DNA from 3 places in the Gordonia hongkongensis genome. Region 3 is predicted to be linked to each of the others. Evidence: riboswitches for the same ligand, from Rfam matches in the RefSeq annotation. Region 3 holds a riboswitch; each other region holds the start of a gene.
What was found. Region 3 has a riboswitch for thiamine pyrophosphate ahead of MVF96_RS05285 (TenA family protein). Riboswitches for the same ligand answer to the same signal wherever they lie in the genome.
Positions count from the first base shown of each region.

Region 1: it holds a riboswitch for thiamine pyrophosphate, as region 3 does, so the genes downstream of both, thiO (glycine oxidase ThiO) here and MVF96_RS05285 (TenA family protein) in region 3, are expected to answer to the same signal.
Region 2: it holds a riboswitch for thiamine pyrophosphate, as region 3 does, so the genes downstream of both, thiC (phosphomethylpyrimidine synthase ThiC) here and MVF96_RS05285 (TenA family protein) in region 3, are expected to answer to the same signal.

Region 1 covers NZ_CP095552.1:4,762,622-4,769,832, forward strand. Annotated here, with positions in the region: gene MVF96_RS21510 (LuxR C-terminal-related transcriptional regulator) at 1-752, opposite strand, end outside; gene MVF96_RS21515 (ABC transporter permease) at 880-1,626, opposite strand; gene MVF96_RS21520 (ABC transporter ATP-binding protein) at 1,631-2,620, opposite strand; gene thiG (thiazole synthase) at 2,692-3,480, opposite strand; gene thiS (sulfur carrier protein ThiS) at 3,539-3,751, opposite strand; gene thiO (glycine oxidase ThiO) at 3,748-4,812, opposite strand; TPP riboswitch at 4,808-4,919, opposite strand; gene thiE (thiamine phosphate synthase) at 4,967-5,677, shown strand; gene MVF96_RS21545 (hypothetical protein) at 5,994-6,368, shown strand; gene MVF96_RS21550 (IS110 family RNA-guided transposase) at 6,748-7,211, shown strand, end outside.
Region 2 covers NZ_CP095552.1:665,892-673,102, reverse strand. Annotated here, with positions in the region: gene MVF96_RS03060 ((2,3-dihydroxybenzoyl)adenylate synthase) at 1-53, shown strand, start outside; gene MVF96_RS03055 (IS110 family RNA-guided transposase) at 166-1,404, opposite strand; gene MVF96_RS03050 (GNAT family N-acetyltransferase) at 1,738-2,085, opposite strand; TPP riboswitch at 2,305-2,394, shown strand; gene thiC (phosphomethylpyrimidine synthase ThiC) at 2,402-4,090, shown strand; gene thiD (bifunctional hydroxymethylpyrimidine kinase/phosphomethylpyrimidine kinase) at 4,090-5,010, shown strand; gene MVF96_RS03035 (SHOCT domain-containing protein) at 5,099-5,488, opposite strand; gene MVF96_RS03030 (LLM class flavin-dependent oxidoreductase) at 5,683-6,747, shown strand; gene egtD (L-histidine N(alpha)-methyltransferase) at 6,728-7,211, opposite strand, start outside.
Region 3 covers NZ_CP095552.1:1,169,458-1,176,668, reverse strand. Annotated here, with positions in the region: gene rplA (50S ribosomal protein L1) at 1-217, opposite strand, end outside; gene rplK (50S ribosomal protein L11) at 300-734, opposite strand; gene nusG (transcription termination/antitermination protein NusG) at 810-1,703, opposite strand; gene secE (preprotein translocase subunit SecE) at 1,774-2,247, opposite strand; tRNA gene MVF96_RS05315 (tRNA-Trp) at 2,287-2,359, opposite strand; gene MVF96_RS05310 (fused (3R)-hydroxyacyl-ACP dehydratase subunits HadA/HadB) at 2,606-3,703, opposite strand; gene rpmG (50S ribosomal protein L33) at 3,798-3,965, opposite strand; tRNA gene MVF96_RS05300 (tRNA-Met) at 4,059-4,132, opposite strand; tRNA gene MVF96_RS05295 (tRNA-Thr) at 4,154-4,226, opposite strand; tRNA gene MVF96_RS05290 (tRNA-Tyr) at 4,344-4,424, opposite strand; TPP riboswitch at 4,668-4,762, shown strand; gene MVF96_RS05285 (TenA family protein) at 4,750-5,460, shown strand; partial or broken gene MVF96_RS05280 (ABC transporter substrate-binding protein) at 5,457-6,467, shown strand; gene MVF96_RS05275 (ABC transporter permease) at 6,489-7,211, shown strand, end outside.

The DNA of each region.
Region 1 (7,211 bases), 1.7 Mb from region 3:
AGGTATTTGAGGGCCCCGAGAACCGGCGCGTCGAGTTGCTCGATCCGCCCCTCGAGCAGCGATGCGAGCTCCGAGGTGATGGCGGCGCGTCCGCGTAGCTGCCACACGCCGTTGACCTGCCGCAGCGTGTCGGCCTGCCGCGCACCGTCGACGAGATGCCGTAGGAACAGGGCGTTCCCACCGGAGGCCTCCCACATGAGATCGGCCGAATGCTCCTCGAGCTGCCCGCCGAGCACTGACTCGATGAGGTCGACGCTCTGCTCTTTGGTGAACGGCGACAACGTGATCCGCGTGAGGTGATTGTCCTTCCACAGCGAGGTCACCGCATCCGGGACGGTCTCGCCGCTGCGGACCGTCGCGACGATGTGCACCGCACGGTCGATCGCGAGCTGATGCAGCAGCGTCGCCGACAGTTCGTCGAGCAGGTGGGCGTCGTCGACCCCGATCACGACATCGCCGTCGGCGAGGAGCGATTCACGGGCCGCCGCAAGGTAGGTGACCGGATCGCTCGACGTCGCCGGACCGACGAGATGCGCGAACACACCGAGCGGGATCGAGCGCGCGGACTCGGTGCCCGCCACCCAGCGCACCCCGGTCGGCAACTCGGCGGTGACGTGCCGGGCGAGGGTCGTCTTGCCCACGCCGGAGTCACCGGTCAGGACCACCCCACAGCCGGTCGTCTCACCCCTGAGGGCCGCCTGGATCGTGCGGAACTCCCGATCGCGCTCGACGAGCGGCCAATTCGTGGACATAACCGCGAATTTTAGTCTGCTGGGCCCTACAATGGGCCGCCCGGAAGCACCAATGTGGTCCGACCGGATGGCCCTGTCGACACGCGGCTAATCCCGGATTTGACATCGGCGGAAGAAAATCCGCGAACTACGCATCCCGGGCATTGGTCACGGCCACTGCCGCCGCCAGCAACACGATCGTGAAGCCCGCGAAGTAGGCCAACGAACCGTAGGCGTTCCAGTGGAACGTGTCGCTCCCGCCGGCGAGGAAGTTCCACCCGTTCAGGAACGGCAAGAACGACACGATGTGCTCGCCCACCCGCGGGAGCACCGACACGATCCGCTCGAGGGCCAGCATCCAGACGAGCACGATCGCCACCGCACCCGCCGAATGCCGCACCAACGCGCCCACCGCGAGGCCGATCAGCGCGCACAGCATCGCGAAAACCGGCGTCCCCCAGAGATGCCGGACGGTCTCGGGCCCGGTCAGAGAGACTCCGACGCCGGCGAGCACCTGCGCCGCCACGACCGCGACGACGGACACGATGGCCACCACCGCGAACGAGAGTCCGCCGAACACGACCGCTTTCGCGAGGAGGACCTGTGGCCGACGCGGAATCGCCGCGAACGTCGGTCGGATCGTGCCGAAGCGATATTCGGTGGTCACGCCCAGGATCGACATGATCGCGAGCACCGCGACCCCGAACTGGTTGACGCCGAGCAGGAAGTCGTCGGTCAGGGTGTCGGTCTCACCGGGACTGCCGTAGGAACCGCCGGCGATGGCGCCGAGCAGCACCGCGAAGCCCAGGCCCAGCACCACGACGACGCCGAGGCACCAGTACGGCGACCGGGTGCTGGCAAGTTTGATCCGTTCGGCGTTGATCGCGGCGATCACCGGTTCACTCCCCGTGGTTCCCGACGGCCCGGTTGTGGGCGTCGGGGTTGTGGACGTCGGGGTCGTGGACGGCGCGGTTGTCGACGGCGGTGTAGTCGACGGCGTGCGCCGTCATCGACATGAAGACCTCTTCCAGTGACGCCGACTCGGCGGCGAGTTCGTGCAGGGTGATGCCCGCGGCGGCGGCGAGGTCGCCGACCCGATCGGTCGTGGTGTCCGGCACGCGCATCACCGGGCGCCCGTGGGCATCCGGGTCGCCCGGCGCGGGATTCAGCCCCGCCGCCGCGAGCGCGGCGTGCAACTGTTCGAGCTGCGGGCCGCGCACCCGCACCGACTGCCGGGCCCGCCCGGTGAACTCCGCCACCGAACAGTCGGCGATCAGCCGGCCCCGCCCGATGACGACGAGATGGTCTGCGGTGAGCGACATCTCGGTGAGCAGATGGCTCGACACCAACACCGTCCGCCCTTCCGCGGCGAGCTTACGCATGAACCCGCGGATCCACACGATGCCCTCCGGGTCGAGGCCGTTGACCGGCTCGTCGAACAGCAGCGTGTGCGGGTCGCCGATCAGGGCACCCGCCAGCCCGAGCCGCTGCGACATACCGAGCGAGAAGCCGCCGGCGCGCTTCTTGGCCACCGAGGTGAGCCCGACCGTCTCGAGCACCACGTCGACGCGGGCGGCCGGAATCCGGTTGCTCGCCGCGAGCCACCGCAGGTGGGACCGCGCACTGCGATTGGGATGCACCCACCGGGCGTCGAGCAGCGCACCGACCTGCCGCAGCGGATGCTCGAGGTCCCGGTAGCGCTGCCCGTTGATCGTCGCCGTGCCCGATGTCGGGCGGTCGAGTCCGAGCATCATCCGCATGGTCGTCGACTTGCCCGCACCGTTGGGCCCCAGGAAACCGGTGACCCGTCCCGGCCCCACCTCGAAGGTGAGGTCGTCGACCGCGCGTTGACCGCCGAAGTCCTTCGTCAGATTCGCTACCTGCAACACGACTCGACCATAGCCGCCGAACCCCGAGCGGCCCGGTCTGTCATTCGGACGGCCTGCCGCGGGACCGCGCGTCAGTCCCGGTCGCGCCCGGGCGAGGACGCGTGCGCCCAGAAACGCTTGGGGATCCGGCCCGCACGCGCGGCCAGTCGGCCCCCGGCCACCGCGTGCCGCATCGCCGTCGCCATCAGTTCAGGGTTCTCCGCCCGGGTCACCGCCGTGGCCAGAAGCACGCCGTCGCAACCGAGTTCCATGGCCAGGGCCGCGTCGCTCGCCGTCCCGATGCCCGCGTCGAGAATGACCGGCAGCGGGTCGTCGAAGCGGGTGTGGCAGTCGTCGACGATCATCTCGATGTTGTGCGGGTTGAGGATTCCGAGTCCGGTCCCGATGGGCGATCCGAGGGGCATCACCGCCGCCACCCCGAGATCGGCGAGTCGCGCCGCCAGGACCGGATCGTCGTTCGTGTAGGCCAGCACGACGAAACCGTCGGCCACCAGTGCGGCCGCGGCGTCGACGAGCTCGATGGCGTCGGGCATCAGGGTGCGTTCGTCGGCGACCACCTCGAGCTTCACCCAGTCGGTCTCGAACGCCTCGCGCGCCAGTTGGGCGGTCAGGACCGCCTCGGCGGTGGTGTGACAGCCCGCGGTGTTGGGCAGGACGGCGATGTCGAGCCGGCGCAGCAGATCGAAGACCCCGGTGCCCGAGGCCGCGTCGACGCGCCGAACCGCGACGGTGGTCAGCTCGGTCCCCGACGCGACCAGCGCGCGTTCCAGGGTCGCGAGATTCGACGCGCCGCCGGTGCCGGTGATGAGTCGCGACGAGAAGTCGCGACCGGCGATGCGCAGATGGTCCGCATCCGGGATCGTCTCGTCGCCGGACCTCTGCTCGGTCCGCGAGGCGTCGGGCTTCAGATCGGCGAGGTCAGCCACCCTGCACCGCCGTGACGATCTCGACGACGGCACCGTCGGTCATCGTGTGCCGGTCCCAGCGGCCGCGCGGGACGACCGCGCCGTCCACCGCGACCGCGATCCCCCGGTCCGGCAACCCCAGCCCCATGACGACGTCGCGCACCGACGTGTCGGCGCCGACATCGACGCTCTTGCCATTGACGGTGATGTTCGCGGTGATACTCATTCCTCTGCTCCTTCCAGAATCGACAACACGCGGGCGGCGGTGCCCGGGGCGAGGACGATCCCGTTGCGCCCGTGCCCGGTCGCCACGACCGTTCGTGTGTCCACACGGGTGACGATCGGCAATCCGTCCGCGGTGCACGGCCGCAGACCGGCCCCCGCTTCGGTCAGTTCGTAGGTCCGCAGCCCGGGGAAGACCTCGATCGCGTCGGCGAGCAGATCCGCGACCCCACCGGCCTGTGGCGCGCGGTCGGCCGTCCCCTCGGCCTCGTACTGGGTGGCGCCGACGACGACTCCGTCCTCGCGCGGCACCAGGTACACGGCCCGCCCGTGGAGGCGTGCCCGGACGACGTGACCGGGCGGCGGCACCGACCAGCGCGTGCGGCGCAGACGGAGGATCTCCCCCTTCGCCGCATGCAGGTCCACGTCCGGCCAGAGGGCCGCGGTGCCGAGTCCGGCGGCGAGCAGGATCTGGGTGTCGGAACCGAGGTCGTCGAGATCGGCCAGGGATTCGACACGCGCGGAGACCAACTCGGCACCCGCCGACGTCGTGGCGGCGCGCAACGCCTCGAGCAGCCGCCGGTTGTCGACGGACCACTCGCCGATCGCGCGGTAGCCACCGACCAGTCGAGAGCTCAGCGACGGTTCCAGGGTCCGGATGTCGCGGCCGGTCACCGGCTGCAGCGCGGCATCGGTGGCGGGCTGCCCGGCCCAGACGAAGTCGGCGAGATGCCGCAGGTATTCGATGTCGGTGGCCGATGCCGCGACGAACAGCGAGTCGGTGGCGGTGACGACGCCCGGGTCGTCGAGCCGCTTCACGAGCGCCGGCCACAGCCGGACCGATTCGACCGAGAGGGCCAGGGACGCGTCCTCGCCGGGATGACCCTCGCCGAGTGAACCGAGCATGCCGCCGGCGACCCAGGACGCGCGCTCGTCGGTGCCGGCGTCGAGGACGCGAACCCGCCATCCGGCGTCGGCCGCGGTGAGCGCACAGGTCAGCCCGATGACACCGCCCCCGACGACAGTCAGGGCGCGGTGGGCAGGGCGCTGCGGTGGGGAGTCCACGCTGGGAATCACCTTCCTTCGCCGGAATGACCCGGATCAGGTTCGACGGTCAGCGGAATCTGTCCGCACTCTCAGCCCGGCCGATCCGGACTCCCGTGTGTTCGTGCGATCCACCCTACGCCGGGGCGTCGGGGGTCCGGTTAGCCTGGTCGGCGTGACGACCCCGAACCGCACCAGCTCCGCGTCGACGGACCCCGGCTCCGCGACGGACCGTCGCCGGCGGCTCTCCACGGCCCGCCTGTACCTGTGCACCGACGCCCGGCGCGAACGCGGTGATCTGCTCGACTTCGTCGACGCGGCGCTCGCGGGCGGCGTCGACATCGTGCAGCTGCGCGACAAGAACTCGCCGGGTGAGCGCGAGTTCGGGACCCTGGAGGCGGGCGAGGAACTCGAGATCCTCGCGGGCATGCGGACGGTCGCCGACGCGCACGGTGCCCTGCTGGCGGTCAACGACCGCGCCGACGTCGCGGCGCTTTCCGGGGCCGATGTCCTGCACGTCGGACAGGGCGACCTGTCGCCGTCGGCGGCCCGCCGGATCGTCGGACCGGACGTCGTCATCGGCGCCTCGACCCACGACCCCGAGCAGGCTGCCGCCGCGATCGCCGACGACGACGTCGACTACTTCTGCGTCGGTCCGTGCTGGACCACCCCCACCAAACCGGGCCGCGCCGCAGCCGGCCTCGACCTCGTGTCCTCAACGGCCGCAACACAATCAGCCAAGCCGTGGTTCGCCATCGGCGGTATCGATGCCGGCCGCGTCGGGGAGGTCACCGCGCTCGGGGCGCGGCGCATCGTCGTCGTGCGGGCCATCACCGCGGCCGCCGACCCGACCGCCGCAGCCACCGATCTCGCCGGGATGCTCTAGCGGTTCCCCCGGCGGAAACACGTTTGCCCGGTCGGTGTCGCGGGTCTATGGTGGACCGATCATGTTGTGCATCACGAGCGTTCTCGTAACCCGCCGCAGCGGGGTCTGAATCTGACCGACCCCCCGCTGCGGGTCGGTTGCGCTCTCCAGTCGGTCATCCGTTCTTCGACCGAAATCGGTTTTCGAGATGCACCCTCTTCATCTACCTCGTCGATCCTGTTCGTGGACCGAGCGCGACGACCGGCACGGCGGCGACCACTTCGCCGCACGTTTCGGCCGCCCGCTTCCCCCCGGGATGCACGAGGAGGCCGCCGGGATGACCTGGCAGGAATTCACCGACGAGTACTCCCGTGGCGGCACGATCCGGCTGGGCTCCTTCTCTGCCGTTCCGTGCTCGGGCGACCTGATCGAGTGCCGCGCGACGCTCGCGATCGCCGACCGCATCATGTCCCGCAGCGCCGTCGCCGCCGGCCCCGTCGGTGCGATGACCTCGATCCTGTACGACGTCGGCGCCCCGGTTCAGATCGTCCGGCTGCACCAGCGGGTCGTCGACGGCCTGGTCACGACGTTCCTGCTGTGCGAGCACGACGGCCGGCAGGCCTGGGCCGTCGGCGAGGGCGCGAGCAGCGACGAGGCGAACGTCCACGCGCTGGTCGCCGGGGCGAACCGACTGCTGGACGCCGGGGTGTGACCCTGGCCCTCAGTATCTGCGGCCTCGCGGCCGTCGTGGACTTCGAAAAAACCTCTGCTCCCTGAGGAGGCCGGAGCTTGCGGAGGCCGTCACGAAGGGTCCTGGCGAGATGGGTCGCCAGCCCTTCGTGGCAGTGAGAATGGGTGTGGGTGGTTGACCGGGTTTGGGTCTGACTTACTTCGTGGCTGACGGTGCTGTCATGGGCGAGATGTGTCGGCCCAGAACTTCGGTCGATCACCTGCACCAAGTGACCTTGAGGGCCGGGGCGGGTGTGACCTGATTAGGACCCTGTCTGGCTGGTAGGCCGTGACTCTTCACTGTCCTGTCCACCCGCCCCGGTGAGGTCATCCCACACCGCAGTGAAGGAGACATCGCCAGAATGGCTGAGACAACAGTGACCACGCAAGTGGTCGTACTCGGAGTCGACACCCATCAACAGACCCATCACGCCGCGATCGTCGCCACCGACGGCCGCCCGCTGGCCGATCGCGAGTTCCCGACCACCACCGCCGGCTACACCCAGTTGTGGCAGTGGGCGTGTGGCTTCGGCCGCGTCGAGGATGCCGCGGTGGAATCGAGCGCCTCCTATGGGGCCGGGTTGACCCGCATGCTCACCGCTGAAGGGGTGCGAGTGATCGAGGTCAACACCCCCGATCTGCCGCGCCGCTACGCCCACGGTAAGACCGATCAACTCGATGCCTACGCCGCGGCGATGGCAGTCATCACCGGCCGCGCCACCGCGGTGGCCAAAGACACCCGAGGCGCGGTCGAATCTGTTCGGATGCTCACCGTGGCAAGGGCTTCGGCCGTCGCAGAGGCCACCCGGATCGGTAACCAGATCCG
Region 2 (7,211 bases), 500 kb from region 3:
TCGACAAGAAGGTGCTCCGCGAGACATTGCTGTCGGAGCCGTCGGCGGGCTGAGCCGAGTCGGAGCCCGTTCCTCACACCGGCGCGAGCGCGACCACCGCTTCCTAATCCGAAAGAAGCGCATAACCCCTGCTCCCTAATCCGAAGAGTTAGGTGAGGTGGCTGCTCAGGCCGCTCCGTGGGGTGTGATGGTGACGTCGTATCCGAGTTTGTGTAGGTCGTAAATGGCGCGGTTCTTGGTGCGTTCGGGGTGGCGTTGCTGGTGGTAGTCGGGGCCGGGTTCGTCGTAGACGACGTTGTCGGTGAGCATGATCCAGACCACGGTGAGCAGGGTGTGCTCGAGGGCGACGATCGCTTTGGGTTTGCCGCGAGAGCGGACCAGGCGCCGGTACTTGGCGTTGAGGAACGTGCCTTTGTGGCTGGCGATCGATAACGCTGTAGCCCCGAGAGCACCTTTGAGGTGACGGTTACCGGGGCGGGTTTTGACGTTTTTGACCCGTCCGGCGGATTGGTGCTGGCCGGGGCAGACTCCCGCCCACGAGGCCAAATGGCCTGGTGTGGGGAACTGGGCCATCTGGCCGCCGGTCTCGGCGATGATCACATCGGCGGTGGTGGTGGAGATACCCGGGATCGTGCAGATCAGGTCGCGTTTGGCTTGAAACGGCGCCATCACCTTCTCGATGCGCTCGGTCAACGCGTCGATCCGGGTGGTGTGTTCGGTGATGAAATCCAGATGCAACTCGACCAGGAACGCGTGGTGGTCGGTGAAGCGGCCCTGCAACGCCTGGGTCAACGCGGGGATTTTGCGGCGGAGTTGTTTCACCGACAACTCCGCCAACACGGCGGGATCGCGTTCACCCTTGACCAGCGCCTGCAACATGAATCGTGACGAGACCCCGTTGATATCGGAGACCACCACCGACAGTTTGATGCCGGCGTCTTCGAGGACTTTCTCCAACCGTTGAATCTCGCGGCCGCGTTCGCGGGTGATCGCGGTGCGGGTGCGGGTCAGATCGCGTAACCGTCGGATCGGTTCGGGCGGCACGAACGAGGCCCGCAACAGCCCGTGGGCGGCCAGCTGCGCCAGCCACGCCGCATCCGACACATCGGTTTTGCGGCCCGGGAGGTTCTTGGCGTCGTGGGCGTTGACCAGCATCACCTCGAACGGGGCGTCTTCGAGGAGGTAGTAGAACGGTTTCCAGTAGTCGCCGGTGGCTTCCATGACCACACACGTCACCTGCTCGGCGATCAGATAGTCCCGCAGCCGCAGAATGTCGCCGCTCATCGACGACCAGGTCGTGGTATCTTGCACGGTCTTTCGGCCCGGACTAGCCAGGCGGACACAGACTTTCACATCCTTTTTGGAGACATCCATCCCGGCGCATCGGGGATGCAGCACTTCCATCTCGGTTTCCTTTCGAGTCCTCGGAAGTGGGCTGCGGACGGGGCAAACAAATGCAGGAGTCTAATCCGCGTGCTCGTAGCAACAATCCACGATTCCCGTGGCAGGCCCCGCGCCTCACACTGAGGTACTGGCTCTTCGGCACAAGGGAGGAATTCAAGGTCACCGCATCCCACCCCTCCACTATCAACCCCCCACGCGCCGGTGACCAGCACGAACTCTTCGACCCCCACGACGGCCGCCAGGCCGCAGATACTGAGGTGCGAGGAGCGATAGCGACGAGCCTCGAAGGGTCCGGCGAGGAATGTTCTGGAGCCGCCGAGGCTTACCTTCGGATCACACCGGCGCGAGCGGCACGATCCCGGGATGGCTGTCGAGGTAGCGCTTGGTGAACGTGCACACCGGCCGGAGGCGGGCACCCTGTTCGCGGGTGTAGTGCACGGCGCTACGGGTGAGTCGCGTGGCGAGTCCGTGTCCGCTGTATTCGTCGTAGAGCACGGTGTGCAGCACGGTGATGGTGGTCTGACCGTCCGCCGACTCGGTCGAATAACCGAGCACGCCGACCAGGTCGCCGGCGACCCAGAGTTCGAATCGGTCGCGGTCGGGATTGTGTACCACCTGCGAGATCTGTTGCAGGATGGACTTTGCCGACTGTGGTGGTCGCTGACGATGCTTGCGTAGCACCCGACCCTCCTCACCTCGTGATCGCGGACATCGGATCACCGGCGCGTACCTGCCACACGCGACAGCGCCACCCCTGTGATCCGGGTCACACGGTACCTTACGGAACCGTAACTGCCGACCCCGATCGTGTGATCGTCGCAAATCGATACGGTCTTCCCCACCCGCACGACCCGACCGGACGATGCGATGTAGGGTGGCGGACGCACGACAACTACACACCGCGGGGGCTCTCACGATGACCGAGGGCTGAGATGGCGACGGGCGGTCGCCGACCGCTCGAACCTGTCCGGGTAATGCCGGCGTAGGGAGACCAGCCATGGGCACACGTGTATCCACCACCCGCAACAGCAGCGCACCCGCCGATTCCGGGTTCCTGACCCTCGGCCCGATCGAGGGCAGCGCCAAGCACTACCTCGCCGTCGACGACCTGCGTGTGCCGCAGCGTCGAATCCAGCTCACCAACGGCGAACACCTCGACGTCTACGACACCTCCGGCCCCTACACCGATACGGCGGCGCACATCGACGTCGAGAAGGGCCTCACCCCCACCCGCGACAGCTGGCATCGGCCCGACCCGATCGACGGCGCGAGCACCCAGCTGGCCTGGGCGCGTGCCGGCATCATCACCGACGAGATGCGGTTCATCGCCGCCCGGGAGGGCGTCGACGCCGAACGGGTCCGGTCGGAGGTCGCCATCGGCCGCGCGGTCATCCCGGCCAACCACCGCCACCCCGAGTCCGAACCGATGATCATAGGCAAGAACTTCGCGGTGAAAGTCAATGCGAACATCGGTAATTCGGCGGTGCGCAGCTCGATCTCCGACGAGGTCGAGAAGATGGTGTGGGCCACCCGCTGGGGCGCCGACACGATCATGGATCTCTCGACCGGCGCCGACATCCACACCACCCGCGAGTGGATCATGCGTAACTCGCCGGTCCCCGTGGGGACGGTTCCGATCTACCAGGCGCTGGAGAAGGTCAACGGCGATCCCGCCTCGCTGACCTGGGAACTGTATCGCGACACCGTCATCGAGCAGGCGGAGCAGGGCGTCGATTATATGACCGTCCATGCCGGTGTCCTGCTGCGCTACGTTCCGCTGACCGCGAAGCGGGTGACGGGCATCGTCTCGCGCGGCGGTTCGATCATGGCGGCCTGGTGTCTCGCGCACCACCGGGAGTCGTTCCTGTACACGCACTTCGACGAGTTGTGCGAGATCTTCCGCCGCTACGACATCACGTTCTCCCTCGGCGACGGCTTACGCCCCGGGTCGATCGCCGACGCGAACGACGAGGCGCAGTTCGCCGAGCTCCGGACCCTCGGCGAGTTGACCACGATCGCCAAATCCCATGGCGTGCAGGTCATGATCGAAGGTCCGGGTCACGTCCCGATGCACAAGATCGCGGAGAACGTGCGCCTGGAGGAAGAACTGTGCGAGGAGGCGCCGTTCTACACTCTCGGGCCCTTGGCCACCGACATCGCACCTGCCTATGACCACATCACCTCGGCCATCGGCGCCGCGATGATCGCTCAGGCCGGCACCGCGATGCTGTGCTACGTGACTCCGAAAGAGCATCTAGGACTTCCGGACCGCGACGACGTCAAGGTCGGCGTGATCACGTACAAGATCGCGGCGCACTCGGCCGACCTGGCCAAAGGCCACCCGCGGGCACAGGAACGCGACGACGCACTGAGCAAGGCGCGCTTCGAGTTCCGCTGGACCGACCAGTTCAATCTCGCCCTCGACCCCGACACCGCGCGCGCATACCACGACGAGACGCTGCCCGCCGAGCCCGCGAAGACCGCCCACTTCTGCTCGATGTGCGGACCCAAGTTCTGCTCGATGCGGATCTCGGCGGACGTCCGCGCCTACGCCGAGGAGCACGGTCTCGTCACCGCGGACGACATCGACCGGACTATCGCCGAGGGCATGGCCGCGAAGTCGGCCGAGTTCGCCGAGGCCGGTAACCGCGTGTACCTCCCGCTCCAGACGACCGGCGGCGCCTGATGCGCACAGACGACGCACGACGACGCACAGTCGACGCGAATCAGCGCACGGTCGACGAACAGGCCTACACGGGACTCCCGCTGTCACCGCCCGGAACGGCCCCGGTACGGGTCCTGACCATCGCTGGTTCGGACTCCGGCGGGGGCGCGGGGATTCAGGCAGACATGCGCACCTTCGCCCTGCTCGGGGTGCACGGGTGTGTCGCGGTGACCGCGGTGACGGTCCAGAACTCGGTGGGCGTGAGCGGGTTCGAGGAGATCTCACCGCAGACCGTGGCGGCGCAGATCGACTCCGTGTCCGGTGACATCGGTGTGGCCGCGGCGAAGACCGGGATGCTCGCGTCGGCGCCCATCATCGAGGCCATCGTCGAGCAGTGCCGCACGAGCGGTATCGGCCGGGACACATCCGTTCCGCTGGTGGTCGATCCGGTGTGCGCGTCGATGCACGGCAACCAGCTGCTCGCCGACTCGGCACTCGACACCCTGCGGCACAGCCTGTTTCCCCTCGCGACGGTGGTGACCCCGAACCTGGACGAGGTTCGCCTGATCACCGGGATCGAGGTCACCGATACCGCGTCGCAACGCGACGCGGCCAGGGCGCTGCTCGATCTCGGGCCGCGCTGGGCGCTGGTGAAAGGCGGGCACCTGCGAAGCTCGGACCACTCCCCCGATCTGCTCTACGACGGCGACCAGTTCATCGAGCTCAGCCACGAACGCATCGACACCCCGCATGACCACGGCGCCGGCGACACCCTCGCCGCCGCGATCGCATGCGCGCTGGCCCACGGGCACGACGTTCCCGCGGCGGTCGGCTTCGGCAAGGACTGGGTGACCCGCTGCCTGGCCGCTGCGTATCCACTGGGCGCCGGCCACGGTCCGGTCAATCCGCTGTGGCGTGTGGGCGCCGGGTCGGCGGACTGACGCGACGCCGGTCCCGAACCGGAGAACAGACAACGCTCCCCGACGGCGACCGGCGCCATCGGGGAGCGTTGTCTGTGTCGAGGGACCGTCAGGCGGTTCCGCTGAGGGCCTTGCTCTTCAAGTGCTCGAACTCCTGGGGTGTGATCGCGCCCGAGTCGAGCAGGTTCTTCGCGTCGGCGATCTGCTGGGTCGGCGAGGTGCCTGCGACGGACCGGATGTACTCGTCGGACGCCTGCTTGGCCTCGTTGTACGCCTCACGCTGACGCTCGGCCATCCCCTTGCCCTTGGCGAGCAGGTACACGATGGCGGTGAGGTACGGGAGGAAGATCAAGAAGACAATCCAGGCCGCCTTCTGCCAGCCCGACGCGGCCTTGTCCCGGAACAGGTCGCTGATGATGTGCCACAGGACGATCAGGTAGGCCACGAACGCGAAGATGACGATCGTGTACCAGATGAAGTCCCAGAATGAATCCCACATCGGAGTGTCTCCCTTGTCTAGAAGAAATCGGCGAGTTCAGAGCCGAGCACATGAACCGTTATGAAGCATTACACAGCACCGACCTCGACACCGTGACGAACTGGAAAGATGTTCGTGAAATCGTGTGAAAAGACCATTGCGGGCGCAATTCCTCCGATTTCGCCCCGCACGATCACAACTTCGCGAAGGGCGACATGGAATCTCACCCGGTAGGTATCGAGAAGGTCGAGCTCGGTCTCGACACGTTCGGGGACATCACCGCCGAACCCGACGGCACATTGCGCTCGGGGTCGCAGACCCTGCGCGATCTGCTCGAGCAGGCCATCCTCGCCGACACGGTCGGCGTCGACTTCCTCGGTGTCGGTGAGCATCACCGGGACGACTACGCGGTGTCGGCACCCGAGGTCGTACTCGGCGCCATCGCGGCGCGCACCACCCGGATGCGTCTCGGTTCGGCCGTCACCGTCCTGAGTTCCGATGATCCGATCCGCGTGTTCCAGCGGTTCTCGACAGTCGATGCGTTGTCGTCGGGTCGTGCCGAGGTGATCCTCGGGCGCGGGTCGTTCACCGAGTCGTTTCCGCTGTTCGGTTTCGACCTCTCCGATTACGAGGAACTGTTCAGCGACAAGCTGGCCCTGTTCGCCGAACTGCGCACCGGCCGACCGGTCTCCTGGTCGGGTTCCACGCGCAGTCCTCTGCAGTCCCAGACGGTCTACCCCGAACTCGAGAACCCGCCCCTGCCGACGTGGATCGCGGTCGGCGGCAGCCCGGAGTCGGTGGTACGTGCCGCGTCGTACGGCCTGCCGCTCATGCTCGCGATCATCGGCGGCGACCCACTGCGCTTCAAGCCGTACGTCGATCTCTATCACCGCGCCCTGCGCGAGATGGACAAGCCGCTGATGCCCGTCGGCGTGCACTCACCGGGACATGTCGCCGACACCGACGCGCAGGCACGCGACGACCTGTGGCCGCACTACCGCGAGTACGTCGGACGCATCGGTCGCGAACGCGGCTGGCCGCCCCCGACCCGCATCGAGTTCGAGCGGTCGACCGGACCCGGCGGCTCGCTCTACGTCGGGTCGCCCGACACCGTTGCCCGCAAGATCGCGTCGACCGTCCAAGCTCTGGGACTGAGCCGATTCGACCTGAAGTACTCGCACGGGACACTCGGCCACGCCGAGCTCATGCGCAGTGTCGAGCTCTATGGGACGCAGGTCATCCCGCGGGTGCGCGAACTGCTCAGCGTCGGGTCAGGGTGAGCTGGAAGTCGCCCGCGGGATCGGTCCACGCCGACACGACGGACAGTCCGGCCGACTCGAGTTCTTCCGCGAGCGCCCCCGGCTGGAACTTGGTGCTGATCTCGGTGTGGATCTCGGTTCCCGCGGGCACCCGCCACGAACGGCCCAGCACACCGAAGTACGCGTCGACGTCCCGCCGGGCGCGAAGCCACATCTCGACGCGGTGCTCGCCCGGATTCCAGCGGGCGATGTGTTCGAAGTCGTCGGCGTAGAGCCCGCGAGCGTCGAGGCCGGCACGGAGCACCTCGATCATGTTCCGGTTGAAATCGGCGGTCACACCGGCACTGTCGTCGTAGGCGGCGACGAGCCGCCCGGTGTCCTTGACGAGGTCGGTACCGAGGAGGAAGTAGTCACCCGGGGACAACGAGCCGACCATCGAACGATAGAACTCCGCGCGCGCAGCAGGATCGAAGTTGCCGATTGTG
Region 3 (7,211 bases):
CAGTCTTACCGGTGCCGTGCGGCAGATTGACGGTGCCTCGAACCATCTGGTCTGCCTTACGGGGGTCGACGCCCAGCCGCATCGCGACCTCGACGGTCGCGTCGGTGTTCTTCGACGACGTGTCCTTCGCCAGCTCCACAGCCTCCAGCGGGCTGTACAGCTTGGTCTTGTCGACCTTCTCGGCCGCGGCCGCGTAGGCCTTGCTCTTCTTGCTCATTGCTCTGTTCCTTCTCCGCCGTCAGTCGGCGGGGTGTGTGGTGCGGGCCGAGCCGGCCCTCCCACGGTGATGATGAGGTCTTTCAGCCTTCGACGGTGATGCCCATGGACCGAGCAGTACCGGCGATGATCTTCGCGGCCTGGTCGATGTCATTGGCGTTCAGGTCTTCGGCCTTGGTCTTGGCAATCTCACGGACCTGGTCCATGCTCACCTTGCCGACCTTGTTGGTGTGGGGCTCGCCGGAGCCCTTCTGCAGGCCGGCGGCCTTCAGCAGGAGCTTCGCGGCCGGCGGTGTCTTCAACTTGAAGTCGAAGGAGCGATCTTCGTACACGAAGATCTCGACCGGGATGACGTTGCCGCGCTGCGACTCGGTCGCCGCGTTGTACGCCTTGCAGAACTCCATGATGTTCACGCCGTGCTGACCAAGCGCCGGACCCACGGGCGGGGCCGGGTTGGCCTGGCCTGCCGAGATCTGGAGCTTGATGATCCCGGCGAGCTTCTTCTTCTTGGGAGGCATCTTCTGTTCCTTGCTTGTTTCCTTGCGAATTCACGCCCGCTGGAGACGTGAAAGTTCTGGGTTGGTGGTCCGGCCCTAGATCTTCTCGACCTGGTTGAACCCGAGCTCGACCGGTGTCTCGCGACCGAAGATCGACACGAGGACCTTGACCTTGCGCTGCTCGGCGTTGACCTCGCTGATCGACGCGGGCAGCGTGGCGAACGGGCCGTCCATGACGGTGACCGACTCGCCGACCTCGAAGTCGACCTCGATGACGTTCGACGCGGCGGCAGCTGCGGCCTCGACGCCCTCGGCAGCGGCACCGCGCGACGCGGCGGGCTTCTTGGCCTCGGTCCGCGGCATCAGGAACTGCAGCACCTCGTTGAGCGAGAGCGGCGACGGCTTGCTGGTCATCCCGACGAAACCGGTGACACCCGGCGTGTTGCGCACGGCGCCCCACGACTCGTCGTTGAGCTCCATGCGGACGAGGATGTAGCCCGGCAGCACCTTGCGATTGACCTTCTTGGGCTGGCCGTTCTTGATCTCGGTGACCTCTTCGGTCGGCACCTCGACCTGGAAGATGTAGTCGCCGACGTCGAGGTTCTGCACGCGGGTCTCGAGGTTGGCCTTGACCTTGTTCTCGTAACCGGCGTAGCTGTGGATCACGTACCAGTCGCCGGGCGCGCGCCGGAGCTGCTTGCGCAGTTCCTCGACCGGATCGACCTCGGCCTCTTCCACCGGGACCTCGTCGGCGGCGGCCTCGTCGACCGGGACCTCGTCGGCGGCGGCCTCGTCGACCGGGACCTCGTCGGCATCCTCGGAGACGGTGTCCTCGGCGGGGGCCTCGTCACCCTCGATGACCGCGTCGTCGGCGACCGCGTCACCCTCGGTGTCCACCGCGTCGGTCACGGCCGCGTCGACAGCGTCGACGTCGGCAGCAGCCACGTCGACGGAATCGGTCGAGGCGAGTTCGTTCTCCGGGGTGCTCACTGCAGCCCACGCTCCTTATGGTTCATCTGGCGGTCGTGTTCCTCGTCGCCGGCCGAGCCCACCGCGTGGGTCAGCCGAACAACCAGAGCACGCCCTTGGCGAAGGCGAGGTCGAGGCCGGCAATGAACGCGGTCATCACGATGACGAACACGAGCACGACGATCGTGTAGGTGATCATCTCGCGCCGCGTAGGCCAGATGACCTTCTTCAGCTCGGCGACGACCTGCGTCAGGAAGACCCAGATCCGTACGAACGGATTCCGGCTCTCCTCGGCAGACGCCTTCTTCTTGGTCTTGCGTTCCTTGACGGCGACGGACCCCGTGTCGGAGTCAGTGTCACCGTCGGTTGCACCCGCCGCCGAGCGACGTCCGCGAGCCGAGCGCTTACCGGACGGACGCAGCTCCTTCGCGGTTGCGGTCGACGTGTCGTCGTCCGTACCCGCGTCGGTGGCCTCGTCGCGACCGTCGAGCTCAGCCGCGGCCGAATCGGCCGCAGAACCCTCTGCGGCGTCTTTGGCGCGGGCGGCCCGGTCTCGCTTGCTCAACTTCGCGGTCCTCTCGTCAGCGTGTGCCCTTCACCAGGGCAGGGGCGACAGGACTTGAACCTGCAACCTGCGGTTTTGGAGACCGCTGCTCTGCCAATTGAGCTACGCCCCTTTGCGACGCCCGCCACCGGAGTGGTCGGCGTTGCCGTCCTTCTCGATCCGGCCTCACGGCCCGTCGACGTTTCGTCGCCGACAAAACCAACGCGCCACCCTATGGGTAGCGCGCAAGTCTGAATCAATCAGACACTTCAGTGTAGATCACCGGGGCGGTGGACCCAAAACGGGCTCGCCTCCGCTCCCCCGACGACCGTACACGCCACCCGTCCGTGAGCCGCCCGAACGGCTCGCGACCGGTCGATCAGTTGAACTGGATGACGGCCTGCGCGCGTCCGAAGATGCGGCGATCGCCCTGCTTGGCGGTGATCGCGATGGTCCCGCGGCGGGTCGCAGGATCGAGCGACTTCACCTTGCCGGTGAAGTCGACGGCCGCGCTGTCGTCGGCCGGGACGTACACCGGGCTGGTGAAGCGCACGTTGTACTCGCAGAAGGCCGCCGGGTCGCCGATGAACTCGGAGACGAAGCTCGCGCCGAGCCCCATCGTCTGCATACCGTGCGCGACGACGTCGTCCATGCCGGCCGCGTTCACGACGTGGTCGGAGAAGTGGATCGGGTTGGGGTCGCCGGCCACGCCCGCATAGTTCGCGAGATTGCCGCGCGTCAGCAGGTACCGCTTGGGCGTGAGCTCCTGACCCACCGTGAGCGTGTCGAAATCGACGGCACCGAAGGCGCCAGGCGACTGCGTCGGGTCGGGGAGGTCGTAGCGACCCGCCTTCGGCTCGACGGTGTGCCCGGATTCGCCGATGGCGTCGACCTTGATCATCACGTGGTCGAGGGAGGCCTCGAGTTCCGGGTCGACGTCCATGCCGGGACGCGCGGCCAGGGAGGTCCACGTGGTCATGACCGGCTCGTCGTGCTGGTTCCAGATGACGTTCTTGGTGACCATCAGGTCGATCATCTCGGGACTGCTCACGTGCCGGAACGACTCGAGCGAGACGTCGCAGATCAGGCGGTCCCCGACCTTCATCGGCTGGTGGTAGACCAGCCGCTGGTCGGTCTGCATGATCTGCCACATGTCGTAGCCGGTGACGACGTCTTCGAAGAGCTTGCGCTGGGCGATGATCCCGAGCACCGACACATAGGTCGGCGCGGCGATCAGGCGGTCGTGACCGAAGGCCCGGGCGCCCTCCTCGCTCCAGTGGGTCGGGTGCGCATCCTGCACCGCCATCGCGTGCTTACGGATCTCCTCGCGGCCGATCTCGTAATAATCGTCGACCGTGTAATGGAAGCCGACAAGGCTCTGGGTGTGGGCGGCGATCTCGTCGGGGGTCGGCTTCGCGCCACCGTTCGACGCCTCGTCCGGACGATCCTGGATCTCGGCTCCGCTTACCTGTGACATTGAGCTCTACTCCTTCGGCCGACACAGCAAGACGGGCTGCCTCATCGAGAGGCAGCCCGCTGCTGGTGGTACTTCGAAACGGCCGACGACGGCGTCAGCGCGATTCCTTGTGCCCCTGGTGCTTGCCGCAGTTCGGGCAGAACTTCTTGATCTCGAGGCGATCGGGATCGTTGCGGCGGTTCTTCTTCGTGATGTAGTTACGGTGCTTGCACACCTCGCAGGCCAAGGTGATCTTGGGGCGAACATCTGTTGAGGAGGCCACTTGATTGCCTTCTTTCGGGTGGTACGTGGTCGGGTTCGGAAGTTCCCTCAGGGCTTGCGACCCTTGCGCTCGGTTCCGGTCGGACCCGATGTGTAGCGGTGGAGGGACTCGATCCCTCGACCTCACGATTATGAGTCGTGCGCTCTAACCAGCTGAGCTACACCGCCCCGCGGACTTCTCGTCCAGCGAGCCCCCTGACGGAATCGAACCGTCGACCTTTTCCTTACCATGGAAACGCTCTGCCGACTGAGCTAAGGGGGCGTGCCCCGGGCGGTTGCGCCCGAGAGCCTTAACGAGGTTACACACTCGCGTCTGCGCTAGACAAATCGCTGGTCGGAGACCGTCTGTAGAGCAGTTTCGCGAGATTGGACCACGCCGTGGCAGGTATAGGATTCGAACCTATGTAGCTTGCGCGACGGATTTACAATCCGCTCCCTTTGGCCGCTCGGGCAACCTGCCGTGCCGCTCTTCCGGCCACCGTGACGGCCGTACGAACAACGCCGTGAAGAATACAACGAACACCGCATCAACGCGCAAACCGGCTGGTCAGCGAGCCGTGGCGCGGTCATGGCACAGGCGTCCCACTGCGATACCCCGCACCCTCCGGGGCGGCTCGTGAGCGGCGTCGACCACCTCGGTCGTTCCGCGCGCCGTCATCGGCGACGCCTCGTGCGTCGAACGTGCCTACTGCTACTGTGTCTGCGTTCTGACACGGGGTGCTCCGCGACGCGGGGCTGAGATGAGACCCGAGAACCTGTCCAGGTAATGCTGACGAAGGGATGTCATGTCTGTGCATGCGCACATGCCGGTCTCCGGCCGTTTCTCCGACCATCTCTGGGAGGAGACGAAGGGGTTGCGGACGGCGATCGATGATCTCGAGTTCCTGCGGCGGCTCGGCGACGGGACGCTGCCACTCGAGGTGTTCCGCACCTACATGGAGCAGGACTCGCTGTACCTCGCCGGGTACGCGAAGGCGCTGGCGATCCTGGCGTCGAAGTCCCCCGACCCGCAGACCGCGGGGTTCTGGGCGAACTCCTCGGCCACCGCGGCCACCGTCGAGTCGGCGCTGCACGGCGACCTGCTCAACGGCGGCCAGTTGCCTCCGCGTGAGGGCGAGCCCGAGCCGTCGCCGGCGTGCCTGGGGTACGTGTCCTACCTGACGGCCGTCGCCGCGACCGAGTCGTATGCGGTCGGCGCGGCCGCGGCCCTGCCCTGCTTCTGGATCTACGCGGAAGTCGGCCGGGCCCTGGCCGCGAGTGCCGCCCAGGTGCTCGCCGCCGACCCGAACCACCCCTACGCGCAGTGGGTGACCACCTACGACGCCCCGGAATTCCAGGAATCCGCCTCGCGGGCAAGGGAACTCGTGGACGAGGCCGCGGCGCACGCCGGCGAGCGGGAGCGGGCCGCGATGGCCACGGCGTTCACCGTCGCCACCCGGTTCGAGCTTCTGTTCTGGGACACCGCGCTGAACCCGCAACCGTGGCCCGCCGCATGAGCGCCCGCGCGCGCCGCCTCCTCACCGTGCTCGCCGCCGCGGTCGTCGCGTCGTCGGCGATCACCGCGTGCGGTTCGGGCGCCGGTTCGGACGGCAGCATCCGATTCGCGCTCGACTGGTCCCCGAACACCAACCACACGGGCTTGTTCGTGGCGCAGCAGCGCGGCTGGTTCGAGGAGGCCGGACTCGACGTCGAGATCCTGCCGTACAACAACACCGCCGTGGACACCATCGTGGACGCGGGCAACGCCGAGTTCGGGATCAGCACCCACAACTCGTCGACCTTCTCGCGGGCATCGGGCGCGCAGACCATCTCCGTGTTCGCGCCGCTGCAGAAGTGGGCCACCGGCATCGGTGTCCGCGCCGATCGCCGCGACATCACGAGCCCGAAGGACCTCGACGGGAAGACATACGCCGGTTTCGGCGACCCGGGCGAGGAGAAGACCCTCGAGCAGGTGATCCGAAACGACGGCGGCACCGGCGAGTTCACCTCGGTGACCCTCGGAACCTCGGCATACGAGGCGGTCTACTCCGGTCAGGCCGACTTCACCGTCTCCTATCTCGCGTGGGAGGGCATCGAGGCCGAGCATCGCGGAACCCCGATGAGGTACTTCCACTACACCGACTTCGGATTCCCGGAGGCATACGCGATCGTCGTCGACGCCAACGAGGACTGGCTGGCGGACAACCCGGACCGCGCGGCGGCCTTCGTGACGGCGCTGCAGCGCGGTTACCAGGCGGCGGCCGACGACCCGGACGCGGCGGCCCGCGACCTCCTCGCCGCCAACCCCGGTGCGTTCAACGACGAGCAGTTGGTGTTCGAGAGCCAGCGCATGCTCGCCGGTCAGTACATGAAGGACGCCGACGGCCGGGTCGGGCGACAGACGCTCGAACAGTGGGCCGGGAACTCCGGGTTCCTGTACCGCAGTGGTCTGCTGACCGGCCCGGACGGGGCGCCGCTCACGACCGAGCCGGACTGGTCGACGTACTTCACCAATGACTACCTCGACACCCTCGGTAGCACCGGCCTGCGTCGCATCGCGCCCGCGCTCGTCGCGGTGGTCGTCCTGGTGGCGGTCTGGCAGGTCTACGTCGACGTCAGCGGGATCCGGCCGCAGGTGCTGCCGTCGCCGTCGCGCGTCGTCGCGCAGGGTTGGTCGCACCGCGCGGAGATCGGGGTGCACGCCGCGGCGACGCTGCAGGTGACCCTGATCGGGTTCACGGTCTCAATGGTCCTGGCCTGGCTGCTGGCCATCGTCGTCGACTTCTCGCCGGCGCTGCGACGGGCGTTCGTGCCGTTGTTCGTCGCCTCCCAGACCCTGCCGATCATCGCGATCGCACCGCTGATGATCATCTGGTTCGGCTTCGGCCTACTCCCGAAGGTGCTGGTCATCGCCCTGGTCACGTTCTTTCCGGTGGCGATCGGCCTGATCGAGGGATTCGCCGCCACCGACCGCGAGGCCGGCGCGCTGATGCGCAGCATGGGGGCCACCCGCCGCCAGGTCTTCCGGTACGTGCGGCTCCCGTCCGCGCTACCGAGGTTCTTCACCGCGCTGCGGATCGGCATCACCTATGCGGTGGTGGGCGCCGTGTTCGCCGAGTACGTCGGCGCCACCCAGGGGCTCGGCATCTACATGAGCCTGCAGAAGAACTCGTTCCGCACCGACCTGGTGCTCGCGGCAGTGCTGGTGACCGCGCTCCTGAGCGTCACGCTGTACCTGCTCACCTTCGCCGTCGAGCGGGTCGTCGCG